DNA from 3 places in the Romboutsia sp. 1001713B170207_170306_H8 genome. Region 1 is predicted to be linked to each of the others. Evidence: riboswitches for the same ligand, from Rfam matches in the RefSeq annotation. Region 1 holds a riboswitch; each other region holds the start of a gene.

Region 1 (5,307 bases):
ATGTAGATAGTGCAGATACTTATGAGATAAATGCTTTAGAATTATATATAAAATCACAAGTTGAAAAATTACTTGAAGAAGTAGAAAAAACGGATTTATATTTTGTAATGGTTACAAATGAAATAGGAATGGGAATTGTTCCTGGAAATAAACTTACTAGAGTATATTCTGATATTGTAGGAAGGGTAAATCAACTTATAGCTAAAAAAAGTGATGAAGTTCATTTTGTAGTTAGTGGTATACCTATGAAGATAAAAGGATAGTTATGAAAAGATTTATTTTAATATTACAATTTATGACCAGAATTCCCATAAATATAAATGTTGGATTTGATGAAGAGTTTCACAAATCTTTATACTATTTTCCATTAGTAGGATTAGTGCTTGGAATATTAGAATTTTTAGTAGGAAAATTGTCTCTTATATTATTTGATCCATTTGTAAGCTCTTTAATAATTACATTAAGTGCAGTGATGCTTACTGGTGGATTACATATAGATGGATTAGGTGATACATTTGATGCACTATATAGTTATAGAGATAAAGAGAAAATGCTAGAAATAATGAAAGATTCAAGGCTTGGAACAAATTCACTTTTATCAGTAATGTTTGTTTTATTATTTAAAATAGGATTTATATATAGTATTATAAATGAAGGATTATTATGGCTTATAATATTTATGCCTGTGCTTGGTAGGCTTGGTGTACTAATCTTAACATATAAAACCGTAACTCCTAGAAAAAATGGATTAGGAAACTTATTCATTGGAAAATGCTCAACAAAAATGTTTTTAACAGCTACATTATACTCAATAGCTATATTAGGGTTAATATCAAAATTAATATTCTCATCAAATAATATATTATTTTTAAGTATATTAATTTCAGTACCAGTAGTTTTTATATTTAATATACTATTTAAAAAACATGTTTATAAGAAAATAGATGGAGTAACTGGAGATATATTAGGATGTAGTATAGAACTATCAGAGCTAACATATTTAATATATATATATATGACTTTAAATTTTGTAGTTTAGCCATATAGAGGAGAATTTATGATAAAATTAATATTAGTAAGACATGCCATTACTGAAGATAACAAGGATAGTAAATTATCTGGACATATAGATAGTGAATTAAGTGAAGAAGGAAAAGCTCAAATTAAAAGACTCATTAATTATCTAAAAGATGAGAATATAGATAAAATATATACAACAACGTCTTCAAGAACAAAACATACTGTAGAACAAATAGCAAAAAATAGAAATTTAGAGATAATAGAAAAAGAAAGATTAAAAGAAATCAGCTTTGGAGATTTTGAAGGAATGAGTTTTAGCAAAATAAAATCTAATTATCCAGATGAATTTCAAAAAATGATAGATTATGGATATGAATATAAATATCCAAATGGAGAAAGTTTGATAGATTCTTATGAAAGAGTAGTAAAAGAAATTAAAAGTATATTAAATGACAATGAAGGTAAGACGATTTTAATATGTTCTCATGGAGGAAGTATTAGAAATATAATTACTTACCTAATATCAAATTCTTATAAGTACCATTGGAACTTTAGGATAGATAATGCTTCAGTTACTATTTTAGAAGTTGACAATGGATTTACTGTAATAAATAGTATGAATAATACTAGTTTCTTAAGATAAATAGATTAATAAGTTATTAAAATCGAATATGAGATTACTTAGGTTCTTATCATCTAGAAGAGATTAAAAGGGAAAAAGGTAAAAGCCTTTGCAGCCCCCGCTACTGTGAAACCGACGAAACTATTATAATAAGCCACTGTCAAATTTGATGGGAAGGTTATAGGAGTAGGATGAAGTTAAGCCAGGAGACCTGCCTAAGATAATTTTACAATAGAGTCTTCGGGGTGAAGCTTTTATTTGATATATTATGAAATAAAAAAAGTCCGAAAACTGGAAAGTTCGGACTTTTTTTATTTTTCTGTAAAATATAAGATTTCTAATAGCCCTATTTTAAATTATAAGAAAAAGGAAGTGAAATAATGGGCAAAAAAATAATGCTGCAAGGTACAGCCTCTAATGTTGGCAAAAGTACTATCGTAACAGGATTATGTAGAGTATTTAAACAAGATGGATATAGTGTAGTTCCATTTAAATCTCAAAACATGGCCTTAAATTCTTTTATAACTAAAGAAGGTCTTGAAATGGGAAGAGCACAAGTTTCACAAGCAGAAGCCTGTGGAATTGAACCAATAGCAGATATGAATCCAATTTTGTTAAAACCTTCAGGAAATCATAAAAGTCAAGTCATAGTCAGAGGTAAAGTAGTTGGAAATATGTCTTCAATTGAATATCACGATTATAAATTACAGCTTATGGATGTGCTAAAAGATACTTTTGAGGAATTAAATAATAAATATGATATTACAGTTATGGAAGGAGCAGGAAGTTGTGCCGAAATAAACTTAAAGTCAAGAGATATATCTAATATGGGCATGGCTAAGATTGCTAATACTCCTGTGATAATAGTTGGAGATATAGATAGAGGTGGAGTATTTGCATCACTTGCAGGCACAATGCTTTTGTTAGATGAAGAAGAAAGAAAAAGAGTAAAAGGTGTAATTATAAATAAATTTAGAGGAAGAAAAGAACTTTTAGAAGATGGTATAAAAATGTTAGAAGACATTATAAAAGTTCCTGTATTAGGTGTACTTCCTTATAATGATATAAAAATTGAAGATGAAGATAGTGTAACAACTAGGTTTAAGAAATCAGTTGGTACAAGAGATATTAATATAGAGATAATAAGGACTCCTCATATGTCAAATTTCACAGACTTCCATATATTTGAAACTCAAGAGGATGTAAGTGTAAGATATGTAGATTATGGAGAATCTTTAGGAAATCCAGATATAGTAATTATACCTGGAAGTAAAAGTACAATAGATGATCTAAAATTCATTAGAGATAATGGATTAGAAGAACAAATAAAATCTCTACATAAAAAAGGTAAATTAATTATTGGTATTTGTGGTGGATATCAAATGCTAGGTAAGAAACTAAAAGATCCGTACCATGTAGAAGGTGAAATAGAAGAATATGATGGAATTGGGCTTTTAGACACAGAAACTATATTTGAGATTCAAAAAACAACAACACAAGTAGAGGCATCTATATGCGAGAATAAAAATGGATATCTAAGAAATCTAGGAAATAAAAAGATAACTGGTTATGAAATACACATGGGAGTTACTAATAGAGGAAGTAGTACAAGCAATTTGAATACTATAACTAAAAAATTAAGTGAAGATGTAAGTTACACTGAAGGAAGTGTTAATGAAGAAGGAAATGTATTTGGAACATATATTCATGGAATATTTGATGAGATAGAATTTACTAGAACTTTACTAAATAATATAAGAGATATGAAAAATTTAGATAAGTTAGATAGTAAGGTAAGTTCATATAAAGAATTTAAGGAAAAAGAATATGATAAATTAGCTGATTTTTTAAGAGAACATTTAGATATAGAAAAGATTTATGAAATAATGAAAGACTAGAAAATATAATAATGGTCAGGTGAAATATATGAAAAAAATATTAATTGCAGGTACTAACAGTGGAGTTGGAAAAACAACAATTTCTCTAGGAATAATGCAAGCACTTACAAAAAGGAATATGAAAGTACAACCATACAAGGTAGGTCCCGATTATATAGATCCATCATATCACACATTTATAACAGGAAGAAATTCAAGAAACTTAGATTCATATATGTTAGATGATGAAAAATTGAAATACATATTAAATGAAGCTTCAAAAGATGCAGATATAAGTGTAATAGAAGGTGTTATGGGACTATATGATGGGCTAGGAATAAACTTAGATAGTTGTACAAGTTCATATGCATCAAAGTTATTAAAAGCACCAGTTATATTAGTAATAAATGCGAAAGCAATGGCAGCATCTGCAGCAGCTATGGTACTTGGATATAAAATGCTAGATGAAAATATAAAAATAGGTGGAGTTATAGTAAATAATGTTAAATCGAAAAGTCACTATGAAATACTTAAAGAGTCAATAGAAACTTATGCAAAAGTAGAGGTATTAGGATATTTTCCTCCAAATAAAGAATTTTCTCTAGAATCAAGACACTTAGGTCTTGTACCAAGTGTAGAAATAGATTCATTAAAAGTTAAATTTAATAATTTAGCTGATGAAATAGAAAAGTATATAGATATAGGTCGAATAATTGAAATATCTGAAACAGAGAATGTAGAAAGTGAATTTACTTTAGATGAATTTATAGAAAATAATAAGGTAAAAGATAAATCAATAGCAATTGCTTATGATAAAGCTTTTAATTTTTACTATAGAGAAAATATAGAGTTATTAGATAAATTAGGATTAAAAATAAAATTCTTTAGCCCTATAAAAGATAAAGAAGTTCCAGAAGCTGATTATATATATATAGGTGGAGGATTTCCAGAAATCTTCTGTGAAGAATTAGATAAAAATGAATATATGAGGAACTCAATAAAGAAAGCACATGAAAGAAATATTCCTATATATGCAGAATGTGGAGGACTTATGTATTTAGGTGAAAATATGCTAGATAATGAGAATAAGAAATATAATATGGTAGGAATATTTAAGGGAACAAGTAAAATGACATCATCATTAAAAAGATTTGGATATTGTTTTGGTGAAGCAAAAGAAGATACTATATTAGCTAAAAAAAATCAAATTATAAAGGGGCATGAGTTTCATCATTCTATATTTGAAAGTAATGAACCTTGTGCTTATATAATGAGAAAAGAAAGAGCTGGAAAAATTATTGATGAGTGGGAAGGTGGATATAGTAAAAACAACACTCTAGCCACATATTTACATACACATTTTTATAATAACTTAGAATGTATAGAAAACTTTTTAAATAGAGGAATTAAGTAATATGAATATATTATCAATTTATATTGGTTATATAATAGATTTAATAGTAGGAGATCCTTATTCTTTTCCACATCCAGTAAGGTACATAGGAAATCTTATAAAATTTATAGAAAAAAGAATTAGAAAAATAGCAAAAACTGATAGAGATCTAAAAATAGGAGGATTTGTATTATGGTTTTTTACTGTAATACCTGTCTATATAATTACGTATTTAATAATTAAGATAAGTAGCTTCAATATTTATATATATTTATTTGTAAATTCTTTAATCATTTATACAACTCTAGCAACTAAATGTTTAAAAGATGAAGCAGTAAAAATATATAAAGTACTTAAAACTGGAGATATAGAAAAATCTAGAATTCAACTTTCTT
Region 2 (5,307 bases), on a different contig from region 1:
CCAACCCCACCTTCTTTTAATCCATATACAGTAACTTGTCCACCTTTAAACTTACCTTCTTTAGCTTGCTCTATTATATCATATACACCTATGTCGACTCTTTTCATTGCTGAGGTTATTACATTATTTGGAGCTAAACTATTTTGATCCATATCAACACCTATTGCATACTTATTTTGTTCTTTAGCTGACTCTATAGCTCCTGTACCAACATTTCCTGCAGCTGAAAATATAATATCTATATTTTTAGAATACATCTGATTTGCTATAGATTTACCCAAACTAGCATCGTCGTATGAATTTGCATATTGAGATAGTAAGTCTACTCCTTCTTTGCCATCTTTAACACCCTTTTTAAATCCTTCTTCAAATCTAGTTATATTAGGATCTTTCATACCACCTATAAAACCAACTTTATTAGTTTCCGTCATATTGCTAGCTATTAATCCAACTAAATAAGCAACTTCTCTTTCATCAAAAGTTACACAAGCCATATTTTGAGGAATTTCCTTTCCTTCCTCTTCATAATTATGATCTATAATTACAAAGTTTCTATCTTCATATATTTGAGCGGCTTCTAACATAGCTTTTGCTGTAGTATAACCTACACCTATCACTAGGTCTACATCTTGGTCTATAAATGTCTCTATATTAGGCTTATAATCTGCCTCTTGGTTTGCTTCTAAATAATTTCCTATAACCCCTAGATTCTCTTTTGCTTTATCAAATCCTTCTAGTGATGATTGATTGAAGCTTTGATCATTTGCACCACCTTCTCCAAGAACAATACCAATTTTAAACTCATATGTACTTTCTGCCTCTGCATCATTACTATTTGTTGAATTACATCCTATTACCCCAAAAGTAAAGACTACGCTTAGCATTATTAAAAATAATAATTTCATTTTTTTCTTCATAGTATTCCTCCTAAACCCCAGTTTATATGTTATATTTTACCAAGTGTATATACACTTGTAAATACAAAATATCCCTAGAACTTTGGAGGAATTCTAGGGTACCATCAAATTTGGTTAAGGGTTATTTATTTAATCTATATAAAATAGGTTGAGGGCTAATTAAGGATTTACTATTACTTTAGACTTACTCCAAAACTTATATAACTCTTCTTCAGTCCTAAATAATGGTAAATCTAAGTTATTATGAAGCTTTACTAACCAAGGTAACTCTAAACCTGCTCTTAATATCTTTTTTTCATCATTAAAAACAGTATCTGTTCTACCTTCGCTAATTATTTCACCTTGATTTAAAACATATATATAGTCACAGATTTCATATATTAAATTCATATCATGACTAGAAATAACAATTTTTATACCTTTCTTTTTTAAATTATTTATAATATCAACTATAGCTCTAGTACTAATTGGATCTAATCCTGCAGTTGGCTCATCTAAAAGTACCATTTTATTTTCCATAGCTATAACAGATGCTATAGCTACCCTTTTTTTCTGTCCATAGCTTAAAAAGTGTACAGGTCTATCAATAAGATGTAATCCATTTACTGATTCAAGTGCTTTAGTTATTCTTTCTTTTATGATACTTTCTTTTATACCTAAATTTCGTAAAGCAAATGCTATATCATCATAAACCATAGAGTAAAATATTTGTTTTTCAGGATCTTGAAACACTATCCCTACTTCTTTTCTTAAATCATATAGATACTTTTTGTTATATTTAATAATATCATTTTTAAATAATATAGTTCCTAAATCTGGCTTTAAAATACCCATCATATTCATAAATAATGTGGATTTTCCAGAACCATTGCTACCTATTATCCCTATTATATCTCCTTTATCAAAATCCATATTTATATTTGATAAAGCTAGTTTATCCTTTTCATACTTATAAGTTAAGTTATTTATTTTAAACATACTATTCTCCTACTATATAGAATCTATCATCATATAATTTCATGTCTAACGATATACACATCTCTTCATATCTAATCATCATTCTCTTATATAATAAATTTCCCAAAAGCCCAAAAGACTTATAAGATGTCTTTAGGTTTGTATATCCAAATCTTAACTCCTGAGACTTACGTATATCTGATACTTCTTCTAAAAATATAAATATAAATCTATAAATTAACATTGATAACTCTAAAATTATAGTTGGCATATGTAAACTTTTAAATATAAATAAAAGTTGATTAAATGGTATCGTTAATATTATAAAATAAACACAAGTCAAACATGACATTGCTCTAAATAATATTTGAAGTGATATATTTAGTGATTCTTTAGAAATACCTATATAATTGCTACATATACAAAAGCTTTTAATTAGTAAGTTTGGATCATTAGATATATTTATAAGAGTCGTAGTTATACTCATAATTAAAAATATCATTGGTATCTTCAAGAGCTTTATATAACCCTTTATATCGATTTTAGCAATTCCAACTATTATTACACTCATTAATAAAATAATAAGTGATAAAATAATTAAATTTTTTATTAACATAGATCCTAATAAAAAAATTATACCTACTGCAAATCTTATATTTGGATTTGTATGTATTAATTTATTTGAATAAGCATATTTATCAATTATTATCATATTAATATCTTCCTTCTGTATATATTATAAATAAAAAAAGCCTAACTATTTGGTTAGGCTTTAATCTCATAATAAAATCACCTGATATGTGATTCACCATAATCTTTTCCTCCCCGAAAAAGTTATTTTAAAATATCATAGGCAGGTCTCCTGACTTAGCTTCATTCTACTCCTTCTCCTTCCCATAGTAACTAATACCACAGTGGTTTTTAAAAGTTTCGTCCACCTTACAGTAGCGGGGGCTGTAGAGGAATTTCACCTCTTTCCCTATTAATCTAATTCATGTTAGAACCTATTGATACTTTTTTATTTAATTTACATCTTTGTACTAATATCTATTTCTATATTATAATTTATATTCCTTTTTTATATTTTTAATTTTCTATAATTTTTTTTAAATAATTTGAAACAATATCTGAGAATTTTTCTATGTCTCTAGTATATATAAAATCTTTTCCATAGATTAATTTTTCTGCATCAATTTCATTTTCTTTACCTGTAAATACTCCTAAGACTAAAATTTCATTTTGTCTAGCAATTCTTACTTCTTTAGCAGTATCATTTACAGCTATTTTACCTTTATAAGATATTTCACCTCTTATACTTCGTTCTTTACTTGAACCAAATTTAACATCATTAGGTTTTCCATCACTTAGTACTATTAAAATTTTATTTTCTTCTTCCCTTTCTAATAAACCTTCACATACAGATTTTATAGCAAGACCATCTCTATTGTTACCAGAACAAAAATACTCAAATATATTATCATTTTTATCTATAGAGTCGTTATAATCTCTAAACCTTTTTAAAATTGTATAATCTAAAAAGCTAGAAAATGCGCTAACTCTATTAGGTATACCTGCCAGTGTAAGAGCACTAGAGATTATGTATGCTTGTATTGCAACTTGATACTGATTTCTACTTTGTGAACCACTTGAGTCTAACAATATGTCAATTACATATCTTCCTTTTTTGTTTTCTATATTTCTATAAAATATTTTAGTATTATTACTTCTTCCAACCCTCCATGCCCTTTTTGCATCAATAGTCCCGTAATCTGAATAAATTCTATCTGTAATATTTTCTTCTACAAGTATCCTCATTAAATTTTCTTTTAATCTATTTATACTTCTTTTATACACTCTTATATTTTCTCTGTACTTTTTCAAATTATTTTCTTTATGTCTTGTAACATATTTAACTTGAAAAACATTTTTACATTCTGATCTTAAAACTCCTTCTGTAAAATGCACCCTACATCCCTCATGTACATTTCTACAATTTTTAACTTCTATTCTTTTTATTTCACTTTTATTTAAATACGATTTTCCATAGTAATATTCTATTTTATCATAAATTTTATTAGCAGTTTCCTCATCGATATATATAACTCTATTAAGTGAACTTTTCTCACTATTAACTTTCCTTTCCCCTATACTTTCAACTAGCATAGAAGAAGATATTGAGTTAAGTTCATTTTCTATAGAATCTTCCTCATCACTATATAATTCATCATACATAAAATCTGAAAATGTATCAAAATCTATATCTACATCTTTGAAGTCTATATCTTGGCTACATTCACTTAATTTTAAATCTTGTTTTATTTCATTAAAATATCTTATATAAAGTTTATCTATATCTTTTAATATTTCTACTAATTCATTACCTAGGTTTATATTTTTAATATCATTTATAATTCTTCTACTTAACCCATCTACAAAAGGATGTTTTCCTATACCTTCTAAAATAAATATATACTTAATTTTTTGTAAAATATCATTTTTATATATTGTATTAAATTCATTAATTATATCTTTATATGCCTTTGATCTTATATCTTCAATTCCAGGCCTATCCTTTATAACCTTAGATTCTACTAAGTTATTTAAAACTACTTGTAATAGAGTTAATAAAGTATCTTTATTATATCCTTTATTAACTCTATTAGATAAATACTTCTTCACTATATTCCAATCTACATACTTTCTTCTAGCTCCAGCCATAATTCCCAAATATAAAGATACATCTTTTGAAGAGTAATTTTTTTCTAAAACTTCAATATGTTCATTATAATTTCCACTTATAGTCCAAGCAATATTATTAACTCTATTATCTAAATCATAATCACTATATACCCATTTCATAGTATCACCTAAATATTACTCATTAAATTTATGTACTTGTTTATTTGAAAATATATCTTCGCTAGTCCATTTTTCTGGTATTCTAGTTCTAATGACATCTCCAACAATTTCTTTTTCATATACATCAAAGCTTTTACTTACCATTCCCATATTGATTGCCTCTAATGGAGAAAGGCCTCTTCTTATGACTTTTAATGATCCTATTAATCCTCTTAAATCTATAGATTTTGTAGATATTTCTCCATTTTGAGATTTTAACTGCAAATCTAAAAATAATCCTATAAATTGATTTAATTTATCCTCATCTGCATCTGGAAATTCATTAGATAAAATTAAGTTTAATTTATCTTCTTTTACAGAAGGTATATCAATTACCATAAACCTAGAAACCAAAGCCTCATTTAATTCTTTAGTCCCTGCATATTCATAGTTCATTGTTCCTATAAATCTTGTTGCTGGATGCAAACTTATTCTTTCATATCCTGGGACATCTATTATTCTTCTATAATCTAATGCTGAATGTAAAACTACTATAGCATCATTTTTTGCCATATTTATTTCATCAAAAATACCA
Region 3 (5,307 bases), on a different contig from region 1:
TCTTCTTCTATATATATTTCATTTTCCATTTTTAATAAAGTTTCATATATACTTTCTAATGTAGTTTTCTTCATATCTTCACAACATACACTATCTCCAGGTATGTAAAAATTTTTGTTAGGATTTTTTTTTGTTAATTCATGTAGTATTCCCTCTTCTGTTGCAACTATAAAGTCTTTATAATTACTTTTTGTAGCATAATCTATAATTCCCGATGTAGATCCTATATAGTCCGCTATATCTCTGATTTCACTTTGGCACTCTGGATGCACTAATACTTTTGCATTTTTATATCTTATTTTTAACTCTATTATGTCTGATACCTTTATATTGTGATGATACTTACAGTATCCATCCCAAAGAATAAATTCTTTTTCTGGAAATTCCTCTGATATATATTTACCTAAATTTTTATCAGGTACAAATATTACTTGTTTTTCATGAATATTATTTAATATTTTAACTGCGCTTGAAGATGTTACAGCTACATCACAATGTGATTTTACTTCTGCTGTAGAATTTATATAACAAACAACTATAGCATTTGGATATTTTTTTTTAAGTTCTAATATAACTTTTTCATTTGCCATATCAGCCATAGCACATCCGGCATCTATTATAGGCATTAAGACTTTTTTATTTGGAGATAATATTTTTGCACTCTCCCCCATAAATTTGACTCCACAAAACACAATTACTTCTTCATCACAATCTCTTGCTATTTCACTTAAAAAATATGAATCTCCTACATAATCAGCTAAATCTTGTATCTCTGGTGGTTGATAATAATGAGCTAGTATAATAGCATTTCTATCTACCTTTATTTTATTTATTTTCTCTATTAAATCATTTGACATAAATAAATCCCTTAACCTTTCATCTGTATATACACCTGTAAATCCATTGTATCATTTGATATTTTAATCTTCAATATAAACTAATTACTTTATAGAATTATTTTTTTAAGATATTATATATATTAGTTGGGTATAAAATAATATATAATTTTTATATATAAGATATAGGTGATAAAATGCTAAAAAATAAAACTAAAAAAGAATTAATAGAATTCTTTAGAGATGTAAACTATAGTATAGTTAAATATGATAAGAATGATATTATTGCTATCGAAAATTCACCATGTAATAAGGTTGGATTAGTTCTAAGTGGTAATATAGATATAAAAAGAATTTTAACTAGTAACAAAGTAGTTCATCTTTCTTCATTTAGTGTTGGCTATTTATTCGGAGAAATAATTGCATTCTCTGATGCTAACTCTTATCCAGCTACAGTTATTTCATCAACTAATAGCGAGGTAATGTTTATAGATAAAGATGATTTTATTTATTTTTGTACTAGCCACCCTAGTTTCTTGAAGTTATTTTTAAATGACTTAACTAATAAGATAATAACTTTAAATAAATCTATAACTGGTTTATCATTTAGCACAATTAAACAAAAACTATGCAACTTTTTAATACAAGAATCTAACATCCAAAAAAGTAATTTTATAAAATTAAACATGACAAAACAAAAGCTTTCTGAATCACTTGGAATTCCTAGACCTTCACTTTCAAGAGAATTAATTAACATGAAAGATGAAGGATTAATAGATTATCAAAAAAACATAATAAAGATACTAGATAGAGAGGCTTTGGAAGATATTCTGATGGACTAACTTAAAACAAAAATAGCTTAATTTTATACTTTATATTTGTATAAAATTAAGCTATTTTTAGCATTCTATCTATAATTGTAAGTCTACATTATAAAGATTCATCCAAGTGTTTATTTGAATTAAATATGCTATAACTTGAGGACCTGTCATTAATTGTCCAAACCAAGGTTGGTTAAATGCTGAACCACCAGTCTGAACTAATTCTTTTACAAATTCTTCATCTATAATTTGATGAATAGGGGAACTTTTATCATCTAATATTCTCTTTAACATCTTACATACTTCTTTTGTGTATATTGGATTATGAGTTTTAGGATAAGGGCTTTTTTTTCTTTCAACGATATTTTCTGGTAATATTCCTTTAGATGCTTCTCTTAACAGTCCTTTTTCTCTTCCATTTAGCAGTTTTATATGCTTAGGCATATTAAATGCATATTCTACTAATCTTTTATCTGCAAAAGGTACTCTACCTTCTAAACTATTATGCATAGTCATTCTATCTTTCCTATTTAATAAAGTTATCATAAACCATTTTAGATTTAAGTATGATAATTCTCTCATTATTGAATCTTCCTTTGATTCTCCATTAAGCTTAGGCACCTTAGCTATACTATCTCTACATGCTTGCTTTACATAATCTTCTATTGGTAACAACTTCAAACTATCATTTAATACATTTTTCCTATAACCAATTGTGGTAGCCCAAGGGAAAATTTCTATAGAATCATATTCTCTAGTATACCAAGGGTACCCTCCAAAAACCTCATCTGCACATTCTCCAGATAAAACAACTGTAGCGTGTTTACTTACCTCTCTTGAAAAAAGGTCTAAGGATGAGTCAATATCTGCCATACCTGGTAAATCAGATGCCATAGTTGCATCTATTAAAGCATGCGCAAGTTCTACATTATCAAGAACTACGTCATGATGATTACTTCCGATATACTCTGCCATAACCTTTACCCAATATGAATCTGAGTTTGGTTGAAAATAACTTTTCTTAAAATATTTTTCATTATCTGTATAGTCTATAGAAAAAGTATTAAGTGTTTCTTTTCCTTGTCTATTGAAAGCATCTGCTGCTACCTTTGATATTATACTAGAATCTAATCCACCAGATAAAAAAGTACACACAGGTACATCACTTACAAGTTGACCCTCTATTGCTTCAATCAATAAATCTCTTACATATTTCTTAGTTTCTTCTAAGTTATGCTCATGTTCTTTAGCTTGAAGCTTCCAATACTCTTTTAATTTTATGCCTGATTTATTAAATCTTAAATAATGTGATGGTGGAACTTCTCTTATATCTTTAAAAATACCACTATTTAGGCTTCTAGCAGGTCCTAGTGATATTAACTCTAAAAATCCATCTCGATCAACAACATGACTAATTAATGGATGAGTTAGTAATGCCTTTTCTTCAGATCCAAAAACTAAGTTCCCATTCTTGTAAGAATAAAATAATGGCTTTACACCAAGTGTGTCTCTTGCTAAAAATAATTCTTGTTTATACTCGTCCCATACTCCAAATGCATAAATTCCATTTATATAATCTAAGCACAATTCACCGAACTCTATATATGCTGTTAAAAGAACTTCTGTATCTGAATATGAATCAAATGTATATCCTCTTTCCTTTAATCTATCTCTAACCTCTTCAGTATTATATAACTCTCCGTTATAGCAAATTGTATATTCTCTATCTCCTATAGTTTTACTCATCGGTTGTAATCCACCTGTTGGATCTACAATCGCTAATCTTTTGTGTCCAATAATAGAGTGTGAATATGTCTTTATACCTTCAGAGTTAGGACCTCTAAATCTTAAGGTTGATATCATATTCTCAACTATATTTGTGTAATCCTTTATATTGTCATTAAGGTTACACCATCCTGATATTCCACACATTAGCCTTCCTCCTTAAACTTAAACTGCATAATTTATTTTATGTATGCTTAGGCTTAATGTTATAGAAAGTATTTTTTTCTTAAATAGTTTTTTTAATATAAATATATAAAATAAAAAAGAACCAATATCTCTCGGTTCTCAAAATATATAATATGTACTTTAAAATATATCTATATAAAAATAACCCTCATATTACATATTCTCTCCCTCCGAAAGATTAATGCTTAATTTTAGGCAGGTCTCCTGACTTTGAACTCAACCTAATAGCTTATCCTTCCCAGTATACACCAGTGGAATTAGAGTCTCCAAACTCTCAAGCGTTCGTCATTCTTACAGTAGCGGGGGCTGTTATGGACTTTCACCATATTCCCTTTTAAGTACTCATTTGTACACCTTAATAATTTATATTTATACTTTAATTATATTTACTATACTTTTATTTTTCAACAGCTAAAATTACTATTTTTTTAAATTATTCATATATTCAAATATTGTTATATTGCCAGCTTCAACTTCCTTATCTACTAAATTAGATAGTGTAACTCCTAATAATCTTATCTGCTTTTTATTATCTTCTAGGTTTTTTAACAGATTATATACATTAATTCTAATATCTTTCTTAGTGTTTATAGGATGCTCTAAACTTATACTTCTAGTTATTTGAGTAAAATCTTCATACTTTATCTTTAATGTAACTGTTTTTCCTAGCTTATCTGAATATTTACATCTATATGCAACATCTTCACATAACTCACTTAATATATTAGTAACCTCTTCTTCATCAATACTTAAGTTTTGGCTTAAAGTAGCCTCTGAACCAATAGATTTTCTCTCTCTATAAGGCTCTACGGGTCTATAGTCAATACCCCTAGAAAATTGATAAAATAGATATCCCCTATTTTTAAAAATATTTTCTAGTTCATAAATATTTAATTGCCTTAAATCATATCCATTTTGTATCCCCATATTTTTAAGTATTTTTCCAGTTACTTTTCCTACACCAAAAAATTTATTTATAGGAAGCTTATCTAAGAATTCTTGAGAATCCTCTTGTGTTATAACAGTTAAACCATTAGGTTTTTTATAATCTGATGCAAGCTTAGCTAAAAACTTATTATATGAAACTCCAGCTGATGCTGTTAGATTAGTTTCTTTTAAAATATCATTTTTTATCATTTTAGCTATAGTTGTTGCATACTTTATATTTTTCTTGTTGTTTGTAACATCTAAATATGCCTCATCTAATGATAATGGCTCCACTAAATCTGTATATCTATGAAATATTTCTCTTATTTGATTAGATACTTTACGATACTCATCAAATCTAGGATACACAAATATTGCATAAGGACATCTTTTATAAGCTATTTTAGATGGCATAGCTGAATGTATTCCAAATTTTCTTGCTTCATATGAACATGTTGTAACAACTCCCCTACTTTCTGGAGGTCCACCAACTACTACCGGTTTTCCTTTTAACAACGGATTATCTCTTTGTTCTACAGATGCAAAAAATGCATCCATATCTATATGAATTATTTTTCTATTTTCCATCCAAACTATTACCTCCACTTAAAAATTCAAGTTAATAATTATTATAAAATATTTTTTTTGTATTTTTAAAAGTTTTTCTTGCAAAATCCCTTAAAAACATTTAAAATAAGTATTCCAAGGAACTAAGTATTTATTCCTTATTGATAACCGTAAATTTATTTTTA

The links. A riboswitch is a leader RNA that binds a small molecule or an ion and turns the genes downstream of it on or off. The one in region 1 is predicted to bind cobalamin.
Region 2: another riboswitch for cobalamin. It lies ahead of cbiQ (cobalt ECF transporter T component CbiQ); the one in region 1 lies ahead of I2A66_RS15895 (cobyric acid synthase).
Region 3: another riboswitch for cobalamin. It lies ahead of asnB (asparagine synthase (glutamine-hydrolyzing)); the one in region 1 lies ahead of I2A66_RS15895 (cobyric acid synthase).

What each region holds. Positions count from the first base shown of each region.
Region 1 covers NZ_JADNAX010000016.1:4,645-9,951, forward strand. Annotated here, with positions in the region: gene cobU (bifunctional adenosylcobinamide kinase/adenosylcobinamide-phosphate guanylyltransferase) at 1-263, shown strand, start outside; gene cobS (adenosylcobinamide-GDP ribazoletransferase) at 266-1,039, shown strand; gene I2A66_RS15890 (histidine phosphatase family protein) at 1,058-1,663, shown strand; cobalamin riboswitch at 1,687-1,875, shown strand; gene I2A66_RS15895 (cobyric acid synthase) at 2,023-3,540, shown strand; gene I2A66_RS15900 (cobyrinate a,c-diamide synthase) at 3,569-4,933, shown strand; gene cbiB (adenosylcobinamide-phosphate synthase CbiB) at 4,935-5,307, shown strand, end outside.
Region 2 covers NZ_JADNAX010000004.1:251,684-256,990, forward strand. Annotated here, with positions in the region: gene I2A66_RS10625 (BMP family lipoprotein) at 1-917, opposite strand, end outside; gene I2A66_RS10630 (energy-coupling factor ABC transporter ATP-binding protein) at 1,077-1,895, opposite strand; gene cbiQ (cobalt ECF transporter T component CbiQ) at 1,897-2,586, opposite strand; cobalamin riboswitch at 2,710-2,898, opposite strand; gene I2A66_RS10640 (nitric oxide reductase activation-like protein) at 2,961-4,733, opposite strand; gene I2A66_RS10645 (AAA family ATPase) at 4,749-5,307, opposite strand, start outside.
Region 3 covers NZ_JADNAX010000002.1:38,816-44,122, forward strand. Annotated here, with positions in the region: gene nadA (quinolinate synthase NadA) at 1-857, opposite strand, end outside; gene I2A66_RS04865 (Crp/Fnr family transcriptional regulator) at 1,034-1,678, shown strand; gene asnB (asparagine synthase (glutamine-hydrolyzing)) at 1,748-3,589, opposite strand; cobalamin riboswitch at 3,806-4,001, opposite strand; gene dinB (DNA polymerase IV) at 4,049-5,143, opposite strand.